Regions from separate parts of the Novosphingobium sp. YAF33 genome, predicted to be linked through region 2. Evidence: predicted binding sites of a transcription regulator. Region 2 holds the regulator's gene; each other region holds the start of a gene.
What was found. The regulator LexA, encoded in region 2, represses DNA repair genes until DNA is damaged. The targets are predictions, from matches to a motif close to GTTCCNCNCTTGTTCT.
Positions count from the first base shown of each region.

Region 1: the regulator LexA is predicted to act here: its motif matches at 2,742-2,757, upstream of AB4Z00_RS12930 (PA0069 family radical SAM protein).
Region 3: the regulator LexA is predicted to act here: its motif matches at 3,456-3,471, upstream of AB4Z00_RS20550 (ImuA family protein).
Region 4: the regulator LexA is predicted to act here: its motif matches at 3,072-3,087, upstream of AB4Z00_RS15860 (S24 family peptidase).

Region 1 covers NZ_JBFRCW010000006.1:33,516-39,008, reverse strand. The annotation lists gene AB4Z00_RS12945 (long-chain fatty acid--CoA ligase) at 1-703, shown strand, start outside; gene AB4Z00_RS12940 (hypothetical protein) at 721-1,011, opposite strand; gene AB4Z00_RS12935 (hypothetical protein) at 1,081-1,614, opposite strand; gene AB4Z00_RS12930 (PA0069 family radical SAM protein) at 1,649-2,731, opposite strand; gene AB4Z00_RS12925 (TetR/AcrR family transcriptional regulator) at 2,836-3,423, shown strand; gene AB4Z00_RS12920 (TauD/TfdA dioxygenase family protein) at 3,549-4,394, shown strand; gene AB4Z00_RS12915 (NADP-dependent isocitrate dehydrogenase) at 4,512-5,493, opposite strand, start outside.
Region 2 covers NZ_JBFRCW010000003.1:204,549-210,041, forward strand. The annotation lists gene trpC (indole-3-glycerol phosphate synthase TrpC) at 1-206, shown strand, start outside; gene moaC (cyclic pyranopterin monophosphate synthase MoaC) at 220-705, shown strand; gene AB4Z00_RS08140 (molybdopterin molybdotransferase MoeA) at 702-1,916, shown strand; gene lexA (transcriptional repressor LexA) at 2,050-2,748, shown strand; gene AB4Z00_RS08150 (ComEC/Rec2 family competence protein) at 2,796-5,018, opposite strand; gene gltX (glutamate--tRNA ligase) at 5,039-5,493, shown strand, end outside.
Region 3 covers NZ_JBFRCW010000011.1:50,733-56,225, reverse strand. The annotation lists gene AB4Z00_RS20560 (error-prone DNA polymerase) at 1-1,278, opposite strand, end outside; gene AB4Z00_RS20555 (Y-family DNA polymerase) at 1,275-2,777, opposite strand; gene AB4Z00_RS20550 (ImuA family protein) at 2,695-3,453, opposite strand; gene AB4Z00_RS20545 (TauD/TfdA family dioxygenase) at 3,672-4,766, shown strand; gene fabI (enoyl-ACP reductase FabI) at 4,868-5,493, opposite strand, start outside.
Region 4 covers NZ_JBFRCW010000007.1:55,258-60,750, reverse strand. The annotation lists gene AB4Z00_RS15875 (D-2-hydroxyacid dehydrogenase) at 1-631, shown strand, start outside; gene AB4Z00_RS15870 (acetolactate synthase large subunit) at 729-2,402, shown strand; gene AB4Z00_RS15865 (hypothetical protein) at 2,460-2,855, opposite strand; gene AB4Z00_RS15860 (S24 family peptidase) at 3,136-3,786, shown strand; gene AB4Z00_RS15855 (MBL fold metallo-hydrolase) at 3,858-4,550, shown strand; gene AB4Z00_RS15850 (MAPEG family protein) at 4,613-5,005, opposite strand; gene rpmF (50S ribosomal protein L32) at 5,167-5,346, shown strand; gene plsX (phosphate acyltransferase PlsX) at 5,374-5,493, shown strand, end outside.

The sequences.
Region 1 (5,493 bases), on a different contig from region 2:
CGTGGTCCAGGCTTGGGGCATGACGGAAACCTCGCCGATCGCAACGGTCACTTACGAACCGGCCGGATGGGATGAGATGACCTTCGAGGAGCAGGTCCTGGTCAAGAGCTTTCAGGGCCGCCCGCTCTACGGCAGCGAAGTCCGCATCGTCCCTCTCGCCGGAGAGGAGAAGGCAGGCGGCGAGGCAGACGGCATCGAGGTAGGGGGCATCGGAGCGGAGGGCAGGGCATCGTCCGGCGCCCTGCAAGTGCGCGGTGCCTGGACCGTACGCCGCTATTTCGGTGCCGAGGAGGACTGCGTAGACAGCGATCAGTGGTTCGATACCGGCGACGTGGCCGCAATCCAGCCCGACGGCGCCTTGCGGATTACGGATCGCACCAAAGATCTCATAAAATCCGGCGGCGAGTGGATCAGTTCGGTCGAACTGGAAAATGCCGCCGTGGCGCATCCCGATGTGATGGAAGCGGCGGCCATCGGCATTTCGCATCCGAAATGGGACGAGCGGCCGCTGCTGGTCGTCATCCGCAGACCGGAAAGCGCGATCGACGAGCGTCAGCTATTGGCATTCCTGGCAGGCCGAGTGGCCAGGTGGTGGTTGCCGGACGCGATCGAATTCGTGACCGACATACCCCACACCGGCAGCGGGAAGATCAGCAAGAAAGACCTGCGCGAACGTTTCCGGGGTTATCGCCTGCCGGATTGACCGTTCAGCAGGCCCGCTCAGTTACCGTCGTTCTTCTGGACGTTGTCGGCAGCGTTCTCTGCCGCGTTGCCGACCTTGTTCGCGGCCGAGCCGACATTGTTGGCCGCTTCGGTGATGGCATCGTCCTTGGCGGTTTCGCTCTGCGTACCCTTGCTGAAGAGGTAGATGCCGCCGACAACCGCGATCAGCAGGATCAGCGCCATCACGATGCCCGTCGCTCCTCCCGATGATCCGCGTTCGCGGATGATCGTCGTGGTGGTGGTCGGAGCTTCGGGCGCGCGTTCGGTCGTTACGGTTTCATCGGCCATGACAGCCTCCTGTCCATTTTTATCGTTGGGCAGGGAACGCGCGAGGATGGTTTTCGGTTGCGGAGTGCCTCAGACGGTCACGCGCACCTGGCTCGCTTCACCGACGCGGACATGGACCTGGTAATAGTACTTGCCGGAGGGCCTGCCGTCGGAGGAAAAATTGATCCGCACCTGCTGGGCAATCCCACGCACCACGATCCGGCGCTTCTGAAGCCGCTTGCGGACCTGATCGAGATCGACCGTGCCGATGAAGGCCTGCATAGCCGCAGGCGTCATGGCCACGGTCAGGCAATTGCGGTCGCGGTAGTCGTCTTCGGAGTTGAGGTAGAACAGTCCGTTCTGCTGCCCGACTTCGACGACGGGCATTTCGAACATGCCGGCCACCCCGGCTTTTTCGCCGAGATAGGAGGCATACGTTACCGCCTCGATGGCGGAAAGGCATCCCCGGGCGCAGGAAAGCGCGCGGAAGGCCGGCGGTGCGGCTGCGGTGCGAGTTGTCTCGACAGGGTTGGCGGCGGCGGGGGCAGAGGCAGGCGGGGCGGCTGGGGTGGAAGCCGCCGGCGCGACGGTGGCGGCCAAAAGAGCGAGAGTTGCCAGCAACATGGAATCAGCCTCCACCTGTATTTCGAAACGAAGGCTATAGCAGCGAAAGTTGACCGTCCAGCGACGGCCGGCGGAAGGCCGTGCTGTCCAGCAGGATCGCCGGTTTCGAGAATCCCATGCGGGTCATCGCCACCTTGAATCGCCTGCGGAACAGATCGGCCCAGACGCCGGTGGGGCGCATGCGGGTGAAGAAGTCGGGATCGTTGTCGCGGCCGCCGCGCAGAGATTGGATCGTGGCCATGACTTTGCCCGCCCGATCCGGAAAATGCACATCCAGCCATTCGCGGAACAGGGGCGCCACTTCATGGGGCAGGCGGACCATGATCCATGTCGCGCGGTCGATACCTTTATCCTTCGCGGCATGAAGGATGTCTTCGAGAAACTGATCGGTAATCGAGGGAATGACCGGCGCAATCGAAACGTGGGCGGGCACGCCCGCATCCGCCAGACGCCCCAGCGCGGCGATGCGCTTGGCAGGCGCAGCCGCTCGCGGTTCCAGCAGACGCGAAAGCTTCGGATCCATGCTCGTCACCGATATGCCCACTTCCACTAGCTTCAGCCTGGCCAGTTCCGCGATCAGGTCGAGATCCTGCAGAACCCGGTCCGATTTGGTGGTGATCGTTACCGGATGCCGCGTTTCCAGGCAGACTTCGAGCACACTGCGGGTGATCCGATAGCGGCTTTCGATCGGCTGGTAGGGGTCGGTATTGGTGCCCATGGCGATGGGAGCGGGGCGATAGCCAGGCTTCGCCAGGGTCTGGCGCAGCAACCGTGCCGCATCCGGCTTGGCGAAGAGCTTCGTTTCGAAATCGAGGCCCGGGGAAAGGTCGTGATAAGCGTGGGTCGGCCGCGCGAAGCAGTAGATGCAGCCATGCTCGCATCCCCGGTAAGCGTTGATCGAGCGGTCGAAAGGGATGTCCGGAGACTTGTTGAACGACAGGATCGAGCGAGGATGCTCCTCGGTAACCGTCGTGGCCGGGTGCCGCGCCGGACCGTCGATCTCTTCAGCGGCATCCATCCAGTCTCCGTCGCTCTCACGTTGCGGCAGGTTGAAACGCCGGCTGGCCTGGCCGCTGACGGCACCTCTTCCCTTTTGGATTGGCCCAGGAACTCGCATGTGATTCGTATGAACAAAAAGAGAACAAAATGCAACCCGAAGCCGTTCGGTTGATATTGCTCCGGCCAGCCCCTAGGCAGGCCCGACAAGCGAAGGGAAATCCGATGGCAGGCGCAGCGCGCAGGATAGGGGCCGAGACATCCGCGACGCGAGCGCGCATCGTCACGGCGACCGTGGAATTGATCCGGGACGAAGGCTATGCCGCCGCCAGCACGCGCCGCGTGGCCGCGCGCGCAGGGCTCAAGCCGTCGCTGGTGCACTATTATTTCCCCACCACGGACGATCTGCTTCTGGAAGTGTGCCGCCAGGGCGCGGCGGACAGCGACCAGATGATCGAGGAAGCCCTGGCCTCCGTTGATCCCGTTCGGGCGCTCTGGGGGTTCTTCGTGGATACCAGCCGCACGGCCATGTCCGTCGAATTCATGGCCCTGGCCAACCATCGCCCGGCCGTGCGCGAAAAGATGGCCGAGCACAGCATCGCCATGCGCCGCCGCCAGGTCGAGATCCTGGAGCGCCTGCTGGGCGATCGGCTGAAGGCCGTGGAGGGCTTCGACCCGGCCGGGCTCACCGTGATCCTTGCCGGTATCGGCCGTTGCATCGTGATGGAGGAAGGGCTGGGCGCCGAGATGGGCCACGAACAGGCGCGCCGCATCGTCGAATCCTGGCTCGATCGCCTGCAGGGCGCCGGCTGACTTTCGCAAGGGCGATCCATCGCCGCGACGCGCTCGCGCCGATTTGAACAGGCGTTCAGGCCGTGATATTGGAACTCTCGTGAGCCGCTGATTCAGCGGGCCCAATATGACGGGAGAATTCCAGGATGTCGGTCGAGACCCAGACCAGGCTGAAGGCCGAAGAGATCAAGCCGAAGATCGGCAGCCGCGTGCTCAACAGCAGGGAAGACCTGCTCGCCGGAACGGTCGCCACTGAAATCCGCGAGCTGCTGGAAGCGCGCGGCGTGCTCGTGTTCCCGCAAGTGAATTTCACGGACGAGGAACAGGTCGCCTTCACCAAGACGCTCGGCACGTTCGCGCCTGAGCGGAAGGGCGGCGAGGAGGTGATTTCCAAGATCACGCTTGACGCCAAGGAAAACCCGATGAGCGCCGAGTACCTCAAGGGCTCGCTCTATTGGCACATCGACGGCACCCGCAACGATGTGCCCATCCTGGCCTCGCTGCTGTCCTGCCGCGTGCCCAGCCCCCGCGGCACGGGCAACACCGGCTTCGCAAACACTTACGCCGCTTTCGAGGAGCTGCCGGCGGACAAGCAGACCGAATACGAGCAGTACCGTATGATCCACGGCCCCTGGGCCAGCCTCTTCTATTACGAGCCCGAGCCCAGCCTCGCCAAGTTGCAGGGCTATGCGCAGATCGGTGAGCAGGAACTGCCGCTCGTCTGGAAGCACAAGTCCGGCCGCAAGAGCCTGGTGATCGGCTGCACTTCGGCGCAAGTGGTGGGCAAGTCCGCGCTGGAGAGCGCGATGATCATCCATGGCCTGCGCGAATGGGCGACGGGGCCGGAGTTCACTTATAGCCACGAGTGGGAAGTGGGCGATCTCGTCATGTGGGACAACACCGGCACCATGCACCGGGCCGAGGCCTATGACCCCACTTGCGGCCGCATGATGCATCGCACCAAGCTCGAAGGCGAAGAACCCTTCGAATAAGGCGCGCTCCATTAGGCAGGGTGCCGCCTGCCCGGGACAGAAAAAACCCTCCACCTGCGAAGGCGGAGGGTTTTTTGTACCCCAGGTCCGAAGACCTGGGGCTTGGATGCGAAAGGCTCAGGCCCAGGCAGCCATCTTGGTTTCGAGGTTCTGCACGATGGCCTCGAAGAACTGCTCGGTGGTCATCCAGTTCTGGTCCGGACCGATCAGCAGCGCGAGGTCCTTGGTCATCTTGCCGCTTTCGACGGTTTCGATGCAGACCTGTTCCAGCGTCTCGGCGAACTTCACGACTTCCGGGGTCTCGTCGAACTTGCCGCGATAGGCGATGCCGCGCGTCCAGGCGAAGATCGAAGCGATCGGGTTGGTCGAGGTGGCCTTGCCCTGCTGGTGCTGGCGGTAGTGACGGGTCACGGTGCCGTGGGCGGCTTCCGCTTCCACGGTCTTGCCGTCGGGCGAGAGGAGGACCGAGGTCATCAGGCCGAGCGAGCCGAAGCCCTGTGCAACGGTGTCCGACTGGACGTCCCCGTCGTAGTTCTTGCAGGCCCAGACGAACTTGCCCGACCACTTGAGCGCCGAGGCGACCATGTCGTCGATCAGGCGGTGCTCGTAGGTGATGCCGGCGTCCTTGAACTTGGCGGCAAAGCCTTCGTTGTCGAAGACTTCCTGGAACAGGTCCTTGAAGCGGCCGTCATAGGCCTTGAGGATCGTGTTCTTGGTCGAGAGGTAGACCGGCCAGCCCAGATTGAGGCCGTAGTTGAACGAGGCGCGTGCGAAGTCGCGGATCGATTCGTCGAGGTTGTACATCGCCATGGCGACACCCGGAGCCGGGAAATCGAACACGTCGAGGTCGATCTTCTCGCCGTTTTCGCCGTCCCACACGAGGCGCAGCTTGCCGGCGCCCGGGATCAGGGTGTCGGTGGCCTTGTACTGGTCGCCGAAAGCGTGACGGCCGACGACGATCGGGTCGGTCCAGCCCGGAACCAGGCGGGGCACGTTCGAGATCACGATCGGTTCGCGGAAGACGACGCCGCCCAGGATGTTGCGGATCGTGCCGTTGGGCGACTTCCACATCTTCTTGAGGCTGAATTCGGTGACGCGG
Region 2 (5,493 bases):
GGTTCGCGACCGATATTTCGACGACGGAACGCCTCGCCCCGCTGGCGCCCGCCGGCACCCTGCTCGTGAGCGAAAGCGGCATCAACACTCACGCCGATCTGGAACGGCTGTCGGCTTGCGGCGCCCGTACTTTCCTCGTTGGCGAGAGCCTGATGCGTCAGGCGGATGTCCAAGCGGCAACCCGCCAGCTCCTCTTCGCAGATTGAGGATAGCCCGCGCTTGAGCAAGTCCCTTACTCACATCGATGCGGAAGGCTCGGCCCGCATGGTCGACGTTGGCGCCAAGGCCGCGACCCGCAGGGTCGCCGTGGCGTCCGGACGGATCACGATGAGCGCCTCGGCCCTGGAAGCGATCCGCGCCGGCAATGCACCGAAAGGCGACGTGCTGGGAACGGCGCGCATCGCGGGGATCATGGCCGCCAAGAAGACGGCGGACCTCATCCCGATGTGCCACCCCCTCACGCTCGACGCCGTAAACCTGGATTTCACGTTCGAGGACAGCGCCGTGCTGGCCGTGGGCACTGCATCGCTGAGCGGCAAGACCGGGGTGGAAATGGAAGCCATTACAGCGGTTTCCGTGGCTCTGCTTACAATTTACGACATGGCCAAGGCGCTCGACAAGGGCATGGTCATCGGTGACATTCGCCTGATCGAAAAGCGTGGCGGCAAATCGGGCGACTGGCGGTTTGAGACATCGCCGCGATGATCCCGCCGATCGCTCTGGAAGAGGCACAGGCCCGTCTGCTTGCGCTGGTCGAGCCGCGGCCCGTCGAGCACGTCGACATCGACGGTGCGCTGGGTCGCTATCTCGCGGCCCCCTTGCTGGCACGCCGGGTCCAGCCCGCCGCCGACATCTCCGCCATGGACGGTTATGCCGTAAGCGAAGGGGACCTGTCCGGACCCTGGCAGTTGATCGGTGAAAGCGCGGCAGGACGGCCCTTCGGTGCAGCCGTCGATCCGGGCCAAGCCGTGCGGATATCCACCGGCGCCCTGTTGCCCGACAATGCGCGGGCCGTGATCCTGCAGGAGGATGTCGACCGTGAGGGCGATCGCCTCGCCCTCACGGGAGAGGCGCCCTCACCAGGCCACAAGCACGTCCGCTTCCGCGGCATGGATTTCGCCGATGGAGCGCCGCTGCTGGCCGCCGGGGCACTGATCGGGCCGGCACAGGCCGGTCTTGCCATTTCGGCGGGCCACCGACATCTCGCCGTCCGCCGCCGCCCCCGGCTCACCGTGATCGATAGCGGCGATGAATTGTCCGGCGATCCCGAATGCTGCGCAGCCCATCAGATACCCGCCAGCAACGGCGCCATGCTGACCGCTCTAGCGCGTAGCGTTCCCGTCGATGCAAATCGAAATGGACCAATCCCCGACGATCTGGACGCTCTGGTCGCCGCCTTCGACGCGGCCGCCGATGCCGACGTGATCGTGACGAGCGGGGGAGCGTCAGTGGGCGATCACGACCTTCTCCGGCCGGCACTGGAAAAATGGGGCGCCGAAATCGACTTCTGGCGCGTCGCGATCAAACCCGGCAAGCCGCTCATGGTCGCGACACGGCAGACGGCAGGGCGTCGTCAACTGGTGATCGGGCTTCCCGGCAATCCCGTGTCCAGCCTGGTGACCGCATATTTCTTCGTTCTCCCCGTATTGCGCGCGTTTCTGGGCGCCGCGCAGCCCTTACCCCGCGCGATTGCCACCCGGCTTTCGGCACCTTTGAGGACGGGGGGTGCGCGCCGCGAATTCCTGCGGGGATCCTGGGATGGTGAGGCGGTCCATGCCCTCTCGCTACAGGATAGCGGCGCCTTGTCCTCGCTTGCCGCCAGCAATGTCCTGATCGACCGGTCGGCGCATGCCCTCGCCGCTGATCGCGGTGATCCCGTTCAGGTGTTCTTGCTCCAAAATGGCGGTATTGCTTGACGATACCCTATTCGTTGCATAATTGTTCCCTCATTGTTCGCAGACAAGTTCCCTGAACGACACATCAAGTCAGCCGGGGCCGGTTCGTCGGGCGATTCAGGCCAAGTGCCACAGAACACATGAGGCTAAGCAGATGTTGACGCGCAAGCAGCACGAATTGCTCCGGTTCATCCAGGTCCGGCTTGAAGAAAGCGGCATTTCCCCCAGCTTCGAGGAAATGAAGGAAGCGCTCGATCTCAAGTCGAAGTCGGGCGTCCATCGGTTGATTTCCGCGCTGGAGGAACGTGGCTTCATCCGCCGCCTTCCCAACCGTGCCCGCGCTCTCGAAGTGCTCCGCCAGCCCGAAGACGCCACGAGCAAGCCGGCCAAGACCGCGGCTGCGGTATCGGCGGCGCGTGGCGGCAACGCCGCACCGTCCCGTCCGGCGGCGGTCGCCAGGCCCGCCAACGATGTGATCGAAATCCCCCTTCATGGTCGTATTGCCGCGGGCGTGCCGATCGAGGCCCTGGAAGGCCAGTCCTCGCTGCCGGTGCCTGCGGCCCTGCTCGGTGCAGGCGATCACTATGCGCTGGAAGTCTCGGGCGACTCGATGGTCGATGCCGGCATTCTCGACGGAGATTTCGCACTCGTAAAGCGGACCACCACGGCCAGGGATGGCGAGATCGTCGTCGCCCTTGTCCGGGGCGAGGAAGCGACGCTCAAGTATCTGCGCCGGGAAGATGGCATGGTGCGCCTCGATCCCGCGAACGCCGCTTACGAACCGCAGATCTACGGACCTGACGAAGTAGAAGTCCAGGGCAAGCTGGCAGGTCTGCTGCGCCGCTATCATTGATCCGTTTCAGGAGGGCGCCCTGTTCGCCCTCCTCAGGCCAGCGGTCGCTAATACCATCCCTTGCGTTCGATCATGGCCGGCGTAGCGGGTTTCCACCAGCCATGGTTTCCTTGCCCCTCCGCCACGGTCGTCACACTGCGGCTTGCAAGATCGATAGTCAGCCCGCCCGTTCGATCCAGCATCTGGCGATCAACTTTGAGCCACTTCGGCCGGCAGGTCCTCGGCAGGCGGCGCTCGGCAATCACCACGTCGGCCCACCTGCACGCCTCGGCCAGTTGCATCTCGGGGACGATGGCCCTCCCCCGCGCGATCAACACATGCCGAGCCCCCTGGCCGTGACGTAGCTCGACGGCGCAGAAGTCCGCGTTGCATCGCGTTCCGGGCGCCGTCTGCGCATTGACCGGGACCTCTCGCGTCCCGGCAACTTCCATGAGGTTGTCCAGGGCGTAGTTCCCGGAACCGGCGCGGAGCATCACGAGCCGATGGCTCTCGGGATCGATCCAGCCCACATGGCGGCCATCGCCCGAAACCATCATGTCCGGAACCGGAATGAGCATCAAGCCGAAGAAACCGGCAGCTATAGGCAAAATCCCCCATAGCCGGATGCGACTGTCCCAAAGGCCCAGCCAGAGCCCTCCAGCAACAAACAACGCAAAATGCCACCCACTCATCGTGGGCATCACCCGAACGGCTCCCGGTTCCGCGGCTATGAAGCGGGCGATGGCCAGCAGGGCGTCGATAGCGTGGTTCGCCAGCCACCACACCGGACCTCCAAGCCCAACCACATCGAGCAGGAGCGCCAGGGCGACGAAAGGCATGATGACCAGCGTCGTCAAAGGGATCGCGATCACATTGGCGACAGAACCATAGAGGCCGGCACGATGGAAATGGAACAGGGCGATGGGCATCAACGCCAATTCGATCACAATGCCGGTGATCAGGATCATCGTGAGGTGGCGCATGACCTTGAAAGGCCAGGCCTCTTCCCGGGGTGCCAACCAGCGCTTCAGCGGCTCTGCATTGCCGAGTGCCACCAAAACCATCACCGCCGCGAAGCTCATCTGGAAGCTGGGACCGACGACCGACTCGGGCCAGATGAGCAGCACGATGACAGCCGCCACCGCCAGCAAGCGCATGGACAGCGCTTCACGGCCCCATGCCATGGCAGCGAGAACGAGCAGAGCGCCCAGGAAAGCGCGCATGGTAGGAACCTGCGAGCCGCTCAACAGCGTGTAACCCAGCCCCGCGGCCGCGCCGCATGTTGCGGCCAGTATCGGCAGGCGGACCCTCAGGGCCAGTGCCGGGAAAAGGGCCAGAAGGCGCAATACGACGAAATAGACGCAGCCGATCACGGCACTCACGTGAAGTCCGCTGATCGACAGAAGGTGGRCCAGGCCCGCATCGCGCATGGCCTGGGCATCATCCTGGCCGATCGCGCCCATGTCTCCGGTCGTCAGCGCTGCCGCGATACCGCCCGGCGACCCTGCGAGACGCATCGTTATATGACGGGACAACGCGGCACGCTGGTCGGCGAGCCAATCGCCTCCACGCCCGAGCGATATCACTTCGACCGGCGATGTAATCGAGCCCGTGGCTGCCAGGCCCGAAAACCAGGCCCCGCGCGCAAAATCGTATCCACCAGGGAACATGGGTGATGCCGGAGGGGTAAGCCGGCCGCGGAACCTAATGACCGCACCGGTGCTCAGCGGCTGTTCCCGCAGCGCGGTCGGCAGGTTGACCCGGACTTTGATGGACCGCCCGCTTCGTGGCTCTCGCAACGCCAGTGTCAGCCGATCTCGCTGCAGCGCCGGCTGCTCTTCGAGCGACAGCACCCGGGCCGTGAAGATGCCCGCCATGGTCCGCTCTATGGCCGGTTGCCCGACGATTTCCGACCGGGTCCAGATCGATAGGCACCCTGCCAGGACGACCAGCGATAGCGAAAGGATCGCCTGTCTGATATAAGGGAACCGAGCCGAGCCCACGTGCCAGTTCAATGCGAATAATGCAATCGCGACGCATACTACGCAAAGGGCTACCCATGTCGCTGCAGACGACAGGAAAAACCAAGCAATTGCGCCAGTTCCAAAGGCCACGGCCAGCCACGGCGCTCTGGTGAAACTGCAGTTCGAAAGAAAACACTCGACACCCGCCAAACCGCTCGACAAGTGGCTCTTGCTGATCCATGGGCGATGCTGCAATGCAGCGCCTCCGGCTAAAACCGGACGCTCGAAATCAACCGTCGTGGCGGCGTGGCTGGCCATGACGAGCATAGGACAGGAAGGTTATTAGAATGGCAAGCGGCAGTGCATCGAGCGGAGCGGTGGCAAGCAAGGCCGTCGTCACGCGCTTTGCCCCCTCGCCCACGGGTTATCTCCATATCGGAGGCGCTCGTACCGCACTCTTCAACTGGCTCTTCGCCCGTCACCACGGCGGCAAGTATCTGCTTCGCATCGAGGACACCGACCGCGCGCGCTCGACCGAGCCGGCGATCGAGGCGATCTTCGACGGACTGACCTGGCTCGGCCTCGATGGCGACGAACCGGCGGTGTTCCAGTTCGCCCGTTCGGACCGCCATGCTGAAGTGGCCGCCGATCTGTTGGCTAACGGCCACGCCTATCGCTGCTACCTCACGACCGAGGAACTCGCCGAACGCCGCCAGAAGGCACAGGAAGAACGCCGCCCGTTCCGCATCGACAGCGAATGGCGCGATGCCGATCCCTCGACCTGGCCCGCCGACAAGTCCTA
Region 3 (5,493 bases), on a different contig from region 2:
GGCGCTGCGCGAGCGGTAGTGAATCACCGTGGCGGCAATTCCCGCGCGCTCGCGGCCGTAGCGGCTGTAGATATATTGCATCACTTCCTCGCGCCGCTCGTGTTCGAAGTCGACGTCGATGTCGGGCGGTTCCTTGCGCTCGGTGGAGATGAAGCGGGAAAACAGCAGGTTGTGCTTCATCGGATCGACGGCGGTGACGCCGAGGACGAAGCAGACCGCCGAATTGGCCGCCGAGCCGCGCCCCTGGCAAAGGATGCCCTGTATCTGCGCCCACTGCACGATATCGTGGACGGTGAGGAAGTAGGCGGCGTAGCCCTGCTGCCCGATGATCCCCAGTTCCTCGGTAAGCAGGCGGGTGAGCTTTTCGGGGATGCCCTGCGGGTGGAGGTCGCTGGCGCGGCTCCAGACCAGTTCCTCCAGCCAGCCTTGCGGGGTGTAGCCGTAGGGGACCGGCTCGTGGGGGTAGGTGTAGCTCAGGTCTTCGAGCTTGAAGACGATGCCGCCCATGAAGTCTGCGGTGGCGGCGATCGCCTCGGGGGCGGCGGCGAAGAGGCGGGCCATTTCGGCTGCGGGCTTCAAGTGCCGCTCGGCATTGGCGGTGAGGCGGCGGCCGGCGGCCTGTACCGTGGTCTTCTCGCGGATCGCCGTCATGACGTCGTGCAGGGGGCGGGATTCCGGCCCATCGTAAAGAGCGTCGTTGATCGCGATCAGCGGCACGCCAGCCAGGGCCGCCTGTTCGCGCAAGGCCGCCAGCCGGCGCGCGTCGCGGCCCTGCCGCAGCATCGCCGCGCCCAGCCAGACCTTGCCGGGCGCGGCCTGCGCCAATTGGCGCAACAGGGCGTCGGAAGCGGGGGTGGCGACGATGAGCTGCATGTCCTCCAGGAATTCCAGCAGGTCGCTCAGGCGCAGTTCGCAGTTGCCCTTGGTCGTGCGCAAGTTGCCGGTGGTGAGCAGCCGGGTCAGGCGGCCCCAGCCGTATCGCGTGGTCGGATAGGCGAGGATCTCGGGCGTATCGTCGGCAAAGACCAGCCGCGCGCCGACCATGAGGCGGAACGGGGGCAGGGTGACGCCTTCCGCTTCCATCTCCTCCCCGAACATGCGCAGTGCGGCAAGGGCGCGGGCGACGCCGGATACGGTGTTGCGATCGGCGATGCCGATGCCGGGGTGGCCGAGCGCCAGCGCCCGCAGCGCCATTTCCCCCGGCGTGCTGGCCCCGCGCAGGAAGGAATAGGCGGTCGTCGTCGCGAACTCGACATAGGGCGGCGTTTCGAGGCTCATGCGAAGACGCCGTGCAGATACCAGCGCGGGTCGGCTTTCTCGCTGCCGTAGAGACCATGGCGAAACAGCCAGAACCGGCGGCCGTCGCTGTCCTCGATCCGGTAATAGTCGCGCGTGGGGCCGGTCGCCTCCACCGTCTTCCACCAGGGATAGGCGAGGCGTTCGGGGCCTTCCTGCCGCACCACCCGGTGCTGGCGTCCCTGCCAGCCGAACCGGCGCGGCGGACCGTCAGGCACTTCGGCCAGCACGGTGACGGGCTGGGGGGGATCGAACAGGAACAGCGGGCGCAAGGGCGGCTCGCCTGCCTCCGGCTGGGGCCAGGGCTGCGGAATCGATGCGGGAGGCACGAGGCGGTCGGCATATTCCGGCAAGTGCTCGTCGCGGGGGGCGAAGCGGTGGACGCATTCGGCGCCAAAGCGCACTTGCAGCCGGTCCAGCAGGGGGGCGAGGTCGGGCTTGCCGGAATTCTCCTCGTCCAGCCGGTCCTGCCCTTCGGAGACGTCCTCGTGCAGGGGCACGGCCAGGCGCAGCAGGTCGTAGCCGAAGCCCGGGTCGAGCGGATCGGCGAGCGATTCGATGCGTTCGCGAAACAGGCGGACGACATCGGCGGGTTCGCGCAAGGGCAAGCCGCTGTCCACGGCGAGCCGGGCGACATGGCCATCGGTGCGGAACAGCGAGACTTCGTAGCGTCGGCCGCCCCGGCCGCGGGCGACCAGCACGTCCCGCGCCTGCCCCGCCAGCCATTCGATCACGCCGAGCAGGGGCTTCACGGTCGCCATCGGTTCGGCGAAGCGCTGCTCCACCCAGATCGGGGGCAGGGTGCGATGCGGAGTGATGCGCCGGTCCTGCTCCTCCAGCAGGTGGGCGAGGGCGATCGACATCGCCTTGCCGAAGCGAGCGGCGAGGGGCGCGCGGGGGCGATCCGCAAGCTGGCCCAGGGTGCGCAGCCCGGCGCGCTTCAGCGCGAGGTGGGCATCGTCTCCCAGGCCGAGTGCGGCCACCGGCAGTTCGCGCAAGGTGCTCTTGCCGAAGCGGGCAAGGGCAAGGGCGGCATCCGGCGTTCCGGCACAGGCCGCCAGCGCCCGGAATTCCCGCCGCGCGAGCCGGGTGACGAGATCGCCCCGCACGGCGTCTTCATCCATCCCCAGGCTGTCGAAGCAGCCGGTGAGGTCCAGCACCAGCGCGTCGTCGCGATCGGGGGCCACCATCGGGGTATAGCGTTCGCAGGATTCGACGATGCGCAGCAGCAGGGCATGGTCCGCTGCGGGCCGGTGTTCGAGAGCAGGCAGGTCCGGTTCCAGCGCGCGCGCATCGGCCAGCATCATACCGGCTGAGAGGCCGAGCGCCAGCGCCGCGGGAGACAGCGCCATGATGCGCTGCGCCCCGCGTTGCTTCGCGATCAGGGCGAAAGCCGCGTCAGGCGGCGCTGCGCCTTCCCGCATCGCCCGTTCGGACGGCAGGAAGGGAAAGGTGACCGCCAGATAGCGGCGCGTGGCCAAGCATGGGCTTACGGAAGGTGCCTTGCTCACGATTCCATTCCAGTTGCAGGTTGAGACCCTCCCGCCCGCCGCGCCGGCGCAGCAGGGTCACGTCGAACACCGGATCTCCCGGCGCATTGGCGGGCAAGGGAACCGACGGCGCGCTGGTCACCTGCCAGCGGGTGTGGGCGGCGCTGGGCGTCGGCTGGGCGCCGCTGCGCACGATCATGACCATGGTGCCGCTTTGCTCCGCCGCCAGCGCCAGCCGCCGCGAGGCGGTAAGGTCGAAGGCCGGGGCGCGGCCATCCATTTCCATCACCACGGCCGCTGCCCCGCCATGCCGCACCGAATCCACGCCTGCGCGCAGCAGGCTCTGGAGATCGGGCAGGCGCAGCAGCACCATGGCGGCCGGGTCTATGCCCAGTTCGGCAAGGCCGGGGGCATAAGGGCGCGAGCGGGGCTGCTTGCCCCCGCCCTTTCCATTAAGTTTGCCCAGCCGCAGCCAGAGCAGAGGTTCCCGCGCCTTGCGCGCCTGCACCGCGCAAAGCAGCGCCAGCGCCAGGGCGGCCCCGCCGTCCTGCTCGGTCGCGGCATAGAATTCATGAACGCCGTCCTGCTGCAAAGGCGACTCGGGCCAGCCGTCAGGAGACGCCTGAGCGAGGTTTGCTGCCAGTTGGAGGCGACTCGAATCGAACATATGTTCCTTTTATGTTCTATTCCTGTCTTACGCAATCGAGTCTGGAAATGAGGGTGCAATCGGCTGTGGGCACAGCCCGGTCTCCCGATCCTGCCGGCGCAGAACGCAGGGCGAAAAGCTTTCGGGCATCGTTCGCCAAGTCATCGCAAGGCATTCCGCCTAGGGTTCGGGCATCGCCCACCTTACGGCCCCTACCCTCAAAGAAGGACTCACGAAGCATGGCCAGTTCCGCTCCCGCGCCGCTGGAAGCCGTCCCGCCCGTCACCACTGCCGCTGCCTGGCGGGGAGACCGGCTTTCCGAGACCGACGCGTGGATCTACAGGCTGTCCGACGAACAGGTGCTGGAGCTGGAGACGCTCGGTGCCCGCTTCATGGCCGACGACCCGGACCTGCGCACGGTCACCGCCGAGGAATATCCGCTGGTAGCCTGCGCCGATGCGGTGAAGTCATGGGGCGAGGATGTCGATTACGGCCGCGGCTTCGTGCTGGTGCGGGGCCTGCGGACCCAGCTCTATTCGGACGTTCTTTCCAACGCGATCTACTACGTGCTCGGCCTGCACATGGGCGATCCGATCCGCCAGAACGAGATGGGCGACCTGATCGACCACGTCTATGCCACCAGCGACAAGACCATGGACGATCCCACCGCGCTCTCCTCCAAGGTGCGGGACAAGCTGGTCTATCACTCCGACAGCTCGGACATCGTCGCGCTGATGTGCCTGCGCCCGGCCAAGGAGGGCGGCCTGTCCTGCCTCGTCTCCGGCGCGGAGATCTACAACGAGATCCTGCGCCGCCGCCCCGATCTGGCGCCGCTGCTGCTGGAACCCTTCCACTGGGACTGGCGCCGGCAGGACCACAATGCGCCGGCGGATACGTATACTTCGCCGATCGTCAGCCTCGTCGACGGGGTGTTCTCGATGTATGCGGGCTCGCTCTACATCCTCACTGCGCAGGAATATGAAGGCGTGCCCAGGCTGACGCCGGAGCAGATCGCGGTGCTCGAACTCTTCGACACGATCACCTACGAAGAGGGCATGGCCATCGAGATGGATTTCCGTCCCGGCGACATCCAGTGGCTCTCCAATTACGCCGCGCTCCATGCCCGCACCACGTTCTGGGACTGGCCCGAACCGCAGCGCAAGCGCCACCTCCTGCGGTTGTGGCTGAGCCGCGATGCCGGGCGCCCGGTGGTGGAGGGCTTCGGCAAGAACGGCGTTGTGCAGGTTCGCCAGGCCCCGCGCGACGGGCAGGCGGAGCATCCCGATGCGCATTTCGACGTGTTTTCGGTATCGGTGCCGCGCCTGATGGGCTGAGGGGCCGCGTGCGCAGACAAAGAGGGCCGGAAGTTTCCTTCCGGCCCTCTTTTTGTTGTCCTGAGTGTGCCGATCAGCGCAGGCCGATCAGATCAGGCCGATCAGCTCAGGGCGATGTCCGGAGCGTCTTCCTGCTTCATGCCGACGACGTGGTAGCCTGCGTCCACATGATGCGTCTCGCCGGTCACGCCCGAGGAGAGGTCGGAAAGGAAGTAGAGGCCCGAGCCGCCCACGTCCTCGATCGTGACGTTGCGGCGCAGCGGCGAGTTCAGCTCGTTCCACTTGAGGATATAGCGGAAGTCGCCGATGCCGCTGGCGGCCAGCGTCTTGATCGGGCCGGCCGAGATCGCGTTGACGCGGATGTTCTGAGGGCCAAGGTCGTTGGCGAGGTACTTCACCGAGGCTTCCAGTGCCGCCTTGGCCACGCCCATGACGTTGTAGTGGGGCACGACCTTTTCGGCGCCGTAATAGGTCAGCGTCAGGATCGAGCCGCCTTCGGGCATCATCTGCATCGCACGCTTGGTCACCGAGACCAGGCTGTAGGCCGAGATGTTCATCGTCATCAGGAAGTTTTCGAGGCTGGTGTCGACATACTTGCCGCGCAGCTCGTTCTTGTCCGAGAAGCCGATGGCGTGGACGACGAAGTCGATCGTCGGCCAGCGTTCCGCCAGCGTTTCGAAGGCGGTGTCGAGGGCTGCCATGTCCGAAACGTCGCAATCGATGAGGA
Region 4 (5,493 bases), on a different contig from region 2:
GGTGATGGGGATGCTGACGGTCGCCAAGGGCTGGCGCGAGGTGGTGCGGGCGCAAGATCGGCACCAGTGGCTGGCCCAGTCGCCCGGCAAGCGCGAACTGCTGGATTCGAAAGTCCTGGTGGTCGGTGCCGGCGAGATCGGCGGCCGGATCGCCGAACTCCTGCGCGTGTTCGGTGCGGACGTGACGGGCGTGCGCCGCCGTCCGGGACCGGGCGACCTGGCGTCGGATGCCTGGCGCGCTGAACTCGGCCGATTTGACTGGGTCATCGCCATCGTGCCCTCGACCCCGGAAACCCAGCGCATGTTCGGTGAGGCGGAGTTCTCCGCGATGAAGCCCGGCGCCGTCTTCCTCAACTTCGCGCGCGGGACGGTGATCGACCAGGACGCCCTGCTGGCCGCCATCGACTCGGGCCATCTGGTCGGCGCTTTCCTCGACGTGACGGAGCCCGAGCCGCTTCCGGCCGACCATCCGCTCTGGTCGCGCGAAAATATCCATATTTCGATGCACCTGGCCGGCCGGGCGCAGGACACCCTGTACGAGCGCGGATCGGCGCGATTTCTCGCCAATCTTCAGCACTTCGTGCGCGGCGAGCCCCTGGACCATGTCGTCGATCTGTCGCGGGGTTATTGACCGGCCACTACTTTGGCCAGATGCCCGGCGTTGAATTCTTCGCCACATGCCCTGACACTACGACCTGAATTCGGGATCAAGCGGAGGGAAGATGCACATGGCAGAGAGCGACAAGCGCAAGGCGTCCGATCTATTCATCGAATGCCTGGAAGCGGAGGGCGTAGAATATATCTTCGGCGTTCCGGGTGAGGAGAACCTCGATTTCCTCGATTCGCTTTCGCGGTCCAAACAGATCCGGCTGATCCTCACCCGGCACGAGCAAGGGGCGGGCTTCATGGCGGCCACTTATGGCCGCCATACCGGGAAAGTGGGCGTCTGCCTCTCCACACTCGGCCCGGGCGCGACCAATTTCGTGACCGCCGCGGCTTATGCGACGCTTGGCGGCATGCCGATGCTGATGATTACCGGGCAAAAGCCGATCAAGAAATCGAAGCAGGGGCGCTTCCAGATCCTCGATGTCGTTTCGATGATGCAGCCCATCACCAAGTACGCGCACCAGATGGCCAGTTCGGACAATATCCCGAGCCGCGTCCGCGAGGCGTTCCGCATCGCCGAGGAAGAGAAGCCGGGCGCCACCCATGTCGAACTGCCCGAGGACATTGCCGACGAATATACCGATTCGCGCCCGATTCCGCGCTCGACAGTGAGGCGGCCGACAGCTGACGCGAAGTCGATCGCACAGGCGGTGGAGGCCCTGCAGAAGGCGAAGCGCCCGGTGCTGGTGATCGGTGCAGGCGCCAACCGCAAGATGACCAGCAAGATGCTGGGCGAATTCGTCGAGAAGACCGGAATTCCTTTCCTCACCACGCAGCTCGGCAAAGGCGTGATCGACGAGCGCCATCCGCGCTTCCTGGGCTGCGCGGCGCTGTCCTCGGGCGATTTCGTTCACCGCGCGATCGAGGACGCCGACTGCATCGTCAATATCGGCCACGACGTGATCGAAAAACCGCCGTTCTTCATGCATAACGACGGCACGCGAAACGACCGCGTGGTGATCCACGTCTCGACCAAGACCGCGGAAGTCGATCCGGTCTATTTCCCTCATATCGAGGTGATCGGCGATATCGCCAACGCCGTATGGCAGATCAAGGAAGCCATCGCGCCTTCCGCGAAATGGAACTTCGATGCCATGCTCGGCTATCGCCAGGCCGAAGTGGAGCATACCGAAAGGCTGGCTGCCGACGAGCGCTTCCCGATCTTCCCGCCGCATCTCGTGAAACAGGTTCGCGGCGCCTTGCCTGACGACGCGATCGTCTGCCTCGACAACGGCGTCTACAAATTGTGGTTTGCCCGCGGCTATTGCGCGTCCAAGCCCAATACCGTGCTGCTAGACAATGCGCTGGCATCGATGGGAGCAGGGCTGCCGTCTGCCATGGCCAGCGCGATGGTCTATCCGCACCGCAAGATCTTCGCAGTCTGCGGCGACGGCGGCTTCATGATGAACAGCCAGGAGATGGAAACGGCGGTTCGCCTGGGCCTCAACCTCACCGTGCTGATCCTGAACGACAATGCCTACGGCATGATTCGCTGGAAGCAGGCCAACATGGGCTTTGCCGATTTCGGGCTGACTTACGGCAACCCCGACTTCGTGAAATATGCAGAGAGCTATGGCGCCAGCGGCCACAGGGTGGAGAGCGCGGCCCATCTCAAGACACTGCTGGCCCACTGCCGCGATACACCGGGCGTCCATGTGATAGATTGCCCGGTCGACTATTCGGAAAACGATCGGATCCTGAACAGCGAGATCAGGGAGCTTTCGCTGGCCCTCTGAATGAAAACGGGAAGGCAGGGCGCGCGCCTGCCTTCCCGCATCGTGGCTTTTTCCCGATCAGCAGTCTTCGAGCAGCAGAAGTTCGATTTCCACGGTCAGGCTGGGCGGCAGACCTGCCCGGTGGTCGGCTTCGGTCACCACCGCGTCCGCCACCAGGTGGCCGGAAATGGTGAATTCATGGTCGGGCAGAGCCGCGATCAGGTTCTCTCCGTCCTCGATGGCGTCCTCGCCCGCGAAGGACAGTGCCACCGTATGACGAGAGCCGGCGAAAGTGGCGCTCGTCCAAGGGCGTTCGGCGTGGCGCAGGAACTCGGCGCGGGAACCGGCGAGTTTGAGCAGGGCCGCAATCAAGGGCAGCCATGGTCCGCGCGCCGCACAGCGCTGCGCACCGTCGCCCAGGGCCTGTCGAGCCGATGCTAGCATCGCGCGGTCATGGGCAAAATTAACGTGCATGTGGGCTCTCCAGGTAAGTCGTCATGAAAAGTCGGATGCGTGCCGCGGTCCCGGCGCGCGGCCGGCGCCCGTTGCGCAAATCGCCGACGAATCGCGGATCGTGTGCAGCGAGGCGCCCGAACTTGGTCCACGGCATCCGGGTGAGGCGCAGGAAGCGCTCTATCTGGCGTAAAAGCATGGAACCGTGTGCTCCGGTGAGTGGGATTCGCGACTCGTGTTCCTAATATGTTCCAATCGAATGGGGCTTGTCTAGGAAATTTCCTACGACTAGGATTACATTATGGAAAACGCCGAAATTCGCCGCCGTTTGCTGGAACTTGCTGAGGAACGCGGTGCGAGCCTCTCATCCCTGTCGCGAATGATCGGAAAAAATACCACTTATCTTCAGCAATTTATAAGAAAGGGTAGCCCGAGGAAGCTGGAGGAGGGGGATCGCGGCCAGCTTGCACGGTTCTTCGGAGTGGACGAATCGGAATTCGGGAAATCGAAGGAAAAATCCTACGTAAACGACAAAAATTCCTACGCCGGTGACTGGGTGGACGTCCCGCGTCTTTCGATCGGCGCCTCCGCGGGGCCGGGCGCCTTGCCGGACGGGGAGGACGTGTTCGGAACGATCCGTTTCTCCCCCCGCTGGCTGCGTTCGATGGGGCTGCGCCCGGAGATGCTCTCGGCCATCGTGGTCAGCGGCGATTCGATGGAGCCGGTGCTGCGCGATGGCGACGAAATCCTCGTGGACCGCGACTGGCGGCCGCTGCGGGACGGCATCCACGTCGTCCGACTCGACGATACGGTGTTGGTGAAGCGACTGGAGGCCGGGCGGGCCGGACGCATCGCCTTGCTGAGCGATAACCCGGCCTATCGGCCTATCGAATGCGATCTCCAGGAAATCGAGGTGATCGGCCGCGTCGTGTGGAAGGGCGGGCGAATCTGAACGGCTCGCAGGCCTGACGGGGAGGGGGCGCAAGGTTGCATTCCTCCCGGCTTGCGGCCATTTCCGCAGCCATGACCCAAACCAGCGAGAAGCCTCAGGAACAGTCGATGCGTGTCGGCATCATTCCCGTCACGCCGCTCCAGCAGAACTGTTCACTGCTGTGGTGCACCAAGACCATGCGCGGTGCCTTCGTCGATCCGGGAGGAGACCTTCCCAAGCTGCGGCAGGCTCTGGAAAAGACCGGGGTGACGCTGGAGAAGATACTCGTCACCCATGGCCATCTCGATCACTGCGGCATGGCGGGAATCTTCGCGAAGGAAATGGGCGTCCCGATCGAGGGGCCTCACGAAGAGGATCGGTTCTGGATATCCAAACTGGACGACGACGGTCCGCGCTGGAACATGGAAGCCGAGACGTTCGAGCCCGATCGCTGGCTCGAAGACGGCGACAGGGTGACCGTGGGCGAGCTGGAACTGGATGTGGTCCATTGCCCGGGGCACACGCCGGGGCACATCGTGTTCCATCATGCGCCCAGCAAGTTCGCGATGGTGGGAGACGTGCTGTTCAAGGGCGGCATCGGCCGGTGGGACTTCCCGCGCGGCAATCTTCAGGACCTGGTCGAATCGATCACCGCGAAGCTCTGGCCGCTGGGTGACGAAGTGACGTTCGTCCCGGGCCACGGACCTATCAGCACGTTCGGAGACGAGCGGGCGAGCAATCCCTATGTCGGCGACGCGGCGCTGGAGCACGGCTTGCCGGGCTGAGGGCTGCGCCATTCCTCACGCTATTAGTAGGAGGGCGGTGCCGGTGCACCGCCCTTTTCGTTTTAGAACCACCCCAGGGCGATCAGCACGGCCACGGCGGACAGTCCGGCCAAGGTGAGGACGGTCACGAGAACGCCGACCATGCGCAGCGGGTTGGGCCTGTCGATGTCCATGCCCAGGCCATGGGACACGCGGCCCAGCATGAAGAGCGAGCCGACGATGGCCAGCCAGATGCCGCCCTTTCCGGTCATTTCGATCGCTGCGGCCAGGATCAGCACGAAAGGCGTGCTTTCCACGAAATTGAGCTGGGCCCGCATGCGCCGTGCGAGAGGATCGTGACCTCCGTCGCCGAACAGCACCTTTTCCCGCATGCGCATCTGGCCGATACGCGCTATATGCCAGAAGGTAATCACGCCGGCCGCGGCCGCGAGGCACAAAGTTGTCTGCAGAATCATGGTTCGAATTCCCCCTAGGTGGATTTCACGTTCATGCTGCGGGGAGGAACGGGTTGCAACTCGTGCGAAATCGGTTATAGGCGCGCCTTCGCAAGCCGCCGGTCCGCGAACACGGTTTCCGGCGGCCTTTTTGACATTCAATTCCAGGAACAGGTGCCGAAATGGCTGTCCCTAAAAGAAAAACGTCCCCGTCCCGCCGGGGCATGCGCCGCAGCCACGATGCTCTGCAGGTCGAAGCATTCCACGAATGCCCGAACTGCGGCGAACTGAAGCGCCCGCACAACCTCTGCAACGCTTGCGGCCACTACAACGGTCGTGAGATCGTCGCGGTCGAAGCTTAAGACCAAGACGATTTTCGGAGGTTGCCCATGAGTTTGCCGCGTATCGCTGTCGATGCGATGGGCGGCGACGAGGGCGTGCGCGTCATGATTGAAGGCGCTGCTCTCGCGCGCCGTCGTCACGATCGCTTCAAGTTCCTGTTGGTCGGT